One region of the Lysinibacillus sp. CD3-6 genome, then DNA from elsewhere that is predicted to be linked to it. Evidence: riboswitches for the same ligand, from Rfam matches in the RefSeq annotation. Region 1 holds a riboswitch; the other holds the start of a gene.
What was found. Region 1 has a riboswitch for lysine ahead of FH508_RS12005 (transporter substrate-binding domain-containing protein). Riboswitches for the same ligand answer to the same signal wherever they lie in the genome.
Positions count from the first base shown of each region.

Region 2: another riboswitch for lysine. It lies ahead of FH508_RS21000 (cysteine hydrolase family protein); the one in region 1 lies ahead of FH508_RS12005 (transporter substrate-binding domain-containing protein).

Region 1 covers NZ_CP085880.1:2,481,103-2,484,777, forward strand. Annotated here, with positions in the region: gene FH508_RS12005 (transporter substrate-binding domain-containing protein) at 269-1,120, opposite strand; lysine riboswitch at 1,240-1,425, opposite strand; gene odhB (2-oxoglutarate dehydrogenase complex dihydrolipoyllysine-residue succinyltransferase) at 1,774-3,018, opposite strand; gene FH508_RS12015 (2-oxoglutarate dehydrogenase E1 component) at 3,115-3,675, opposite strand, start outside.
Region 2 covers NZ_CP085880.1:4,223,461-4,227,135, reverse strand. Annotated here, with positions in the region: gene rlmD (23S rRNA (uracil(1939)-C(5))-methyltransferase RlmD) at 1-110, shown strand, start outside; gene FH508_RS21005 (MFS transporter) at 587-1,795, shown strand; lysine riboswitch at 2,091-2,275, shown strand; gene FH508_RS21000 (cysteine hydrolase family protein) at 2,429-3,145, shown strand; gene FH508_RS20995 (APC family permease) at 3,159-3,675, shown strand, end outside.

The DNA.
Region 1 (3,675 bases):
CTAACAACGTGTTGTTGCTTGATATCAATTATGCCTTAGCGAAATCATCTTTTCATTTGAATGAATAAGCTTTATTCAAATTATGTGACACACTTCTTAGACATGCATTATTCAGTTTGACTTTCTCTCTGAATCAACTAATTTATAATAGAGACTGTCCCAAAGTCACTTAAACTTTTGAAGTAAAACACTGCTTGAATATGAAAAAATAGCATACGAGAAGACAGCTCAGTATACTATTTTTTCGATTAGGACAGCTCCAGTGATATTACTGTGCTGCTGGTTGTTGCAAAATAGCTTCTTCCATAATGTTTTGGCGATCATCTTCTGAAATACCTTTTAAAATTTCATTGATTTTCTCTAGACTCGCGTCACCTTTACGTAAACCTACTGCAATAGAAGTATTAGAAATATCTGTATCAAATCCTTCTTCAAATGATACAAATGTAAATTTATCATTAGCTGCTGCTGCTGAAATACCTTCTGGACGTTCAGCTACATAGCCATCAATTTTGCCAGCTTCTAAAGCTACACGCATTGCAGAGAAGTTTTCCATCGCTGTTTGCTTTTCTACACCTTTAATTTGATCGATAACATTATAGTTCGATGTATTTAGCTGAGATGTAACTTTTGCACCTGAGAAATCTTGAATTGATTTGGCATTTTCATACTTGCTACCTTTTTTAATAACCATTACGAAATCAGAAGTATAGTAGTTTTCAGTGAAATCAATTGTTTGTTTACGTTCTTCTGTTGGAGACATCCCTGCTACAATTGCATCAATTTTTTTGGATTGAAGCGCAGGTACTAAACCATCCCATTCCATTTTTACAACGACTAGTTTTTTGCCTAAACCATCAGCGATTTTTTTCGCCATTTGTACATCATAGCCGCCTGCAAACTCTGCATTATCAGCAATTTTTACTGCGCCGTTAGAATCATCTTGCTGTGTCCAGTTAAATGGTGGATAACCTGCTTCCATCCCAATGCGGAATTCTCCACCGCTTTCATCCTTTGCACCATCTCCTGTTGCTTTTTCATCCTTGTCACTAGTACCACAAGCCGCTAACAGGATTGCTGTCATTGCTGTTAACATAAATAACAACCATTTTCTTTTCATCTAAAACTCCCCTTTTCTGTAAAAAAAATAAAGCAACTGTACAAAAAAAGACCTAAGTTCTGAACTTAGGTCTTACCTTTTATTAACAGTTGCCCAAATCCTCACTATAATTTCCATGTTTCCGAGATAGCACAACCTAGTAAACTGGAATTATATTTACTAGGACAGTCCTGCACTTATTCACTGCAGACCCAGCATAAAAGTACGAGCTCCTTTTATACTTCGGCGATATTTCCTTCTCCATTACGTCTTCGCTTGCTTTAACTCAGCAATGGACTAATAAATACCGCGCCTCTACCTCACGAAAAACAAAAGTGAGGTTTGTTTATTTAATTGTTATATAGATATTACTATAAAGCTAGCATATTCGTCAAGATAGTTTTATCATTTTTCTGACTAATGACAAAATTAGCCTATAATCCTTCTTAAATCCATAAATTAAGTAGAATATCATTAAAAACGTTTGGCATTATTTCACAAATTTTTATTATTAAAAACAATAATTATAAACCATAAGAATCTATTTTTAAGTTCAACAAAGGCCCTTTAGACCTTGAAGTATTTTTTTCGAAAGTACATCTTAAATTAAACGGACTACAAAAAACCCTACAAAACAGTTCATTTTGTAGGGTTTTCGCATGTCATTTATGGAATTAAGAATTTAATAATAAATCTTCTGGATTTTCAAGTAACTCTTTAACAGTTTTAAGGAAGCCTACAGAATCTTTACCATCGATAATACGGTGGTCATAAGATAATGCTAAGTACATCATTGGGCGAATTTCTACTTCACCATTTACTTCTACTGGGCGTTTTTTAATTGAGTGCATTCCTAAAATAGCCGCTTGTGTACCGTTCATAATAGGTGTTGACATTAATGAACCGAATACACCGCCATTTGTAATTGTGAATGAACCGCCTTGAAGATCAGCTAAACCTAATTTTTTATCGCGTGCTTTTTTAGCTAGGTCAGCAATTGAATCCTCAATTTCAGCGAAGTTTTTACGGTCTGCATCACGAACAACTGGTACTACTAAACCTTCTTCAGTTGATACAGCTACACCAATATCAAAGAAGTTATTTAAGTGAATTTCATCGCCAACGATTTGAGCATTCACATAAGGGTATTTTTTAAGTGCTGCAACAACAGCTTTTGTGAAGAATGACATGAAACCAAGTTTAGAGCCTGTAGACTCAAAGAATTGATCTTTTTTACGAGAACGTAATGCCATAACATTAGTCATATCAACTTCATTGAATGTTGTAAGCATAGCAGTCGATTGCTTAACTTCTAATAGACGTTTAGCAATTGTTTGACGACGACGGCTCATTTTTTCAACTGTTACACGTGAATTATCTACAGCTACTGCTGCTTGTGGCGCTGCAGCTGGTTTAGCTTGAGGTGCTGCTACAGGTGCTGTACCATGAGCTGCAACATCTTGTACACGTACACGACCTTGTGGATCAACTGGGGATACAGCTGCAAGATCGATTCCTTTTTCACGAGCAAGTTTACGTGCTGCAGGAGATGCGATTACACGTTCGCCAGAAGTTTCTTCCACAACAGGTGCTGCTGCTGGTGTTGGTGCAGCTACAGCTTGAGCAGCCGCTGGTGTTGGAGCTTCTGCAACTGGTGTTGCTGCTGGTGCAGGTGCCGCACCTTCGCCCGCTTCTACAACTGCGATTACTTGGCCTACAAGAACAGTATCGCCTTCTTCAGCTAAAATTTGTGTTAACACCCCAGCTTCTTCAGAAATGATTTCAGCATTTACTTTATCTGTTTCAAGTTCAACGATGAATTCACCTTTTTCCACGCGGTCGCCCACTTTTTTAACCCACTGTGCAATACTACCTTCTGTAATCGATTCTGCTAATTCAGGGACTTTAATTTCAGCCACTTTCATTTCCTCCTTTGATTAACGTGCATGCGTTTCATGCACATAAAGGGCTACCGCCATAGGCACGTAGCCCAGCTTCCAGTAATAATGATATGTTTAGTTTACTTTTACCGTTTCAGCAACTGCTTCTTCAATTAGAGCTGATTGAGCTGCTTTATGAGAATCTGCATCACCTTCTGAAGTTGAGCTCATTGCAGGACGACCTACATAACGAAGCTTTTTACCTTCAGATAGTTCATATAATGTTTCCAATGCGTAATTCCAAGTACCTTGGTTTTTAGGTTCTTCTTGTACCCATACAATTTCTTTAACATTTGGATACTTAGCAATAATATCAGCAACTTGCGTCGTTGGGAATGGGTAAAGTTGCTCTACACGAACAATGTGTAAGTGATCGAAGCCTTCTCCATCTTTCACGCGGTCTGCTAAGTCAATCATTACTTTACCAGTACCTAATACAATTCGTTCAACAGATTTAGTTTTTGAGCCTAAACCTGGTTGTTCGATTACTTCTTGGAATGCGCCATTTGCTAATTGTTCAGCATTTGCTGCAGCTAATGGATGACGAAGTAATGATTTTGGTGATACAACAACTAATGGACGCACACCTTCTGTTTCTAACATTGCTGCTTGACGACGTAATAGGTGGTAGTAGTT
Region 2 (3,675 bases), 1.7 Mb from region 1:
ACCTTCGCATATTGGAAGATGGCGGATACAAAACACAAGAAATTCAACCAGTTGATATGTTCCCACATTCTACACATTGTGAGGCGGTTGCTTGGTTGGAATTAGCTTAATGTAAAAAGAACGAATTTTCGAGGAGAGAATTCGTTCTTTTTTCTTGAACTGACGAGTTGTTTTTTACATGGGAGCAACTGCTTAAAATTTATTTATATAAGCTTAAAGCCATACTAGAAAAGGTTTCAAGCTGTTTTTACCAAAATTTTCTTGTATGAAAATATAAATAATTTTGCTAAGATATCTTTTGAAATAATTTACCTTTAATACGGTCCAGAGAGGCTGAAAAGGGCTATATGATACTTTAAGTTATTATGCTAGTAATATCTTTGTTTATTCATGCCCTTTTGTCCAATCTGACGAAAGGGCATTTATTTTGCATTTTAGCTGTGAGTACACAACTAACGTACCTCTTTTAAAGGAAGTCCCGTGAGGCTTAAAAGGAGAATGGAAACGTTATATTTATATAGATACATCCATTCATTCGTAAATAAAAGAGATTTATTTCATCTAGAACATACTGGAGGAGAGTAGAATGGATTATCGAAAAAAAACCGTGGTCGCATCGGTAGCAGGTTTAACATTAGAAGGCATGGACATCATGTTTATCTCATTTGCGATGACAATGATTATTGCGGAATTTAACATTGATTTAGCAACGGGAGGACTTATTTCTTCTATAACGAATGTAGGGATGCTATTAGGAGGAATTGTTTTCGGCGTTTTAGCAGATAAGTATGGCAGGGTAAAGGTCTTTACGTATACCGTCATCTTGTTTGCAATTGGTACAGCGTTAACAGGATTAGCGACTAGCATTGAACAAGTGTATCTATTTAGATTTATTGCAGGAATAGGTGCTGGGGGAGAATACGGTATTGGTATGGCGCTTGTTGCAGAAGCTTGGCCGAAAAATAAACAAGGGCGTGCATCTTCCTATGTCAGTGTAGGTGCGCAGTATGGCGTTATTTTAGCAGCATTACTAAGTGCAATCATTCTTCCTACTTTAGGATGGAGAGCATTATTCTTTGTTGGAGTAGTACCTGTTATTTTTGCCTTTATCGTAAGAAAAAATTTAGACGAATCTCCTGAGTGGCTTGCCGCTCAGAAAAATAAAAAGGATAGTAAGAAAGCTGAAAAGGGTAAGTTGGTACAATTGTTTGAAACGCCACGAACAGCGATTACAACAATTTCACTAATTATAATGGCAACAGTTCAAATTGCTGGTTATAACGGATTAATGATTTGGTTACCATCAATGCTGCAACAGTCGCAAGGCTTATCTGTTTCAAGCTCTGCGATATGGACAATTAGTACAGCTGTAGGCATGATTGTTGGTATGTTAACCTTTGGACTATTTTTAGACCGATTTGGCGCAAAGCGTGCCTTTGGTGTCTTCCTTATTGCCTCAGCATGCGCTGTATTCTTATACTCTTATGCTACTGGTAGTGTGAGTGTTCTAATCGGTGGCGCAATTGTTGGATTCTTCTCAAATGGCATGTTCGCTGGATATGGAGCGTTGATTGGTAGTCTATATCCCGTTCAAATTCGAAGTACGGCAACAAACACAATCTTTAACTTTGGTCGAGCGATAGGCGGTTTTTCACCTATCCTTGTCGGCTATATTTTACAAAGTTATGATATGAAAGTTGCGATGCTTTACTTAGCAGGCTTATATTGTATGTCCTTTATTGTTATGTTAATGCTCAAAAAAGAGAATATAGCGAATGTAAGCGAAACTATATAACATTGATTTAACCATCAATTAAAATGCCTTTGCGTTTTAATTGATGGTTTTTTATAAAATAGGAGTTGCTTTGAAGCTTTATCCATCCAGCTGAAATAGCAGGCACTCGGAAGAATAAATTGTTCGATTATTGTTATATTTATTTCAATTAATTATTGTATGAAAGCGTTTTATTTGTCATTTTTTTATAATAAGGCGCAGTAAATCTTATGAAACATAGTAAATTTATCGTTGACATAGAAAAAATGCAATAATATAATTATTTCAAACAATTAAATAAACCTCACTTTTCCGATAGTGAGGTAGAGGCGCGACAGTTAACAGTACCTAATGGAGTCCGAGAAGACGAAGAGATTAGGTAGAAGGAAATGTCGCCGAAGTGTATGGTGAGTTCTCGCCATCATATGCTGGGTCTGTAGCGAATAGCTGCAGGACTGTCTTCATAAACATAGCTGTTTATGAAGTTGTGCTATCTCTGTTTAGACAAACAGTGGGAATTTTAAATGGTCGATTCATTTTTAGTTTCTAAATGAGTAGATCATTTTTGTGTTAGACAGATTCTTTTGCACAAAGAATCTGTCTTTTTATTTATCTATAACATATCGGAAATAGAGGGAATTTGGAGGAATTATTATGGAAAATACATCAACATTATATTATGAATTTTTACCGACTGACGGTCAAAAAATAAACGTGAACCCAGATAAAACAGCATTACTAATCGTAGATATGCAACATCAGTTTATTAGCCGAGATGGATTAGATGCACAAGTTGCAAGAGAAAAGGGCATGTTTGAACAATGGGAATACTTCTTTAATCGTATCGACACTTTAACAATTCCGAACAATAAAAAACTTTTAGAGTTTTTCCGTACAAATAAATTAGAAGTAACATTTGGTCGTATTGCATGCCATCATAAAGATGGACGAGATCGTTCTCCAGTACAACGACGTCCAGGTTGGAACAATATTTTATTGCCTATCGGTGACCCAGGAGCGGAGATGGTGGAGGAGCTAAAGCCACTTGATGATGAAATTGTAGTCAATAAAACGACAGATAGCGTATTAAGTGGAACGAATTATGAATTTTTACTGCGCAATATGGGCATTGAAACAGTAGTTTGTACAGGTGTTGTAACTGACCAATGTGTTGCTTCAACCGTTCGCAGCTTAGCTGACGCAGGCTTTGAAGTTATTTTAGTTGAAGATGCATGTGCAGCAGCAACGCAACAGCTTCATGATGCAGAAATTATGATTATGAATCAAATTTATTGCCAAGTGATGAGCACTGATGAAGTAATTGATTTAGTAACGGAAGAACTAGCAAAAAGCAACCCAGTGAATGTGTGAGAGGAAATAGACTATGAGTCAAACAGCCAATAATCATACACCACAGTTAAAGCGTGTTTTAACATTAAAAGATTTAGTCATATATGGTATTGCTTTTATGACACCGATTGCGCCAGCTTATATTTATGGCTTTGCAGCAGAGTCTACAGGCGGCATGTTGCCATTAGCCTACTTGATTGCGATGGTTGCCATGATGTTTTCTGCCTATAGTTACGGTCGAATGGCTGCTGTTTTTCCAAATGGAGGGTCCACTTATACATATACGCAACGTGCAATTAATCCGCATTTAGGTTTTTTTGCAGGGTGGGCAATGTTTATGGACTATGTTTTAGTGCCCCTCATTGTATTTATGGTAGGTGCTTCATATGCGAATGCCTTAATACCATCTGTTCCGTATTGGGTATGGGTCTTATTAATTGCAGGTATTATTACGACTGTAAATATTCTAGGGATTGGTATCGCTGCAAAAACAAATCAAATCCTCGTTATATTTATGGGAATTGTAGTCGTTATTTTCGTGATTTTTTGTG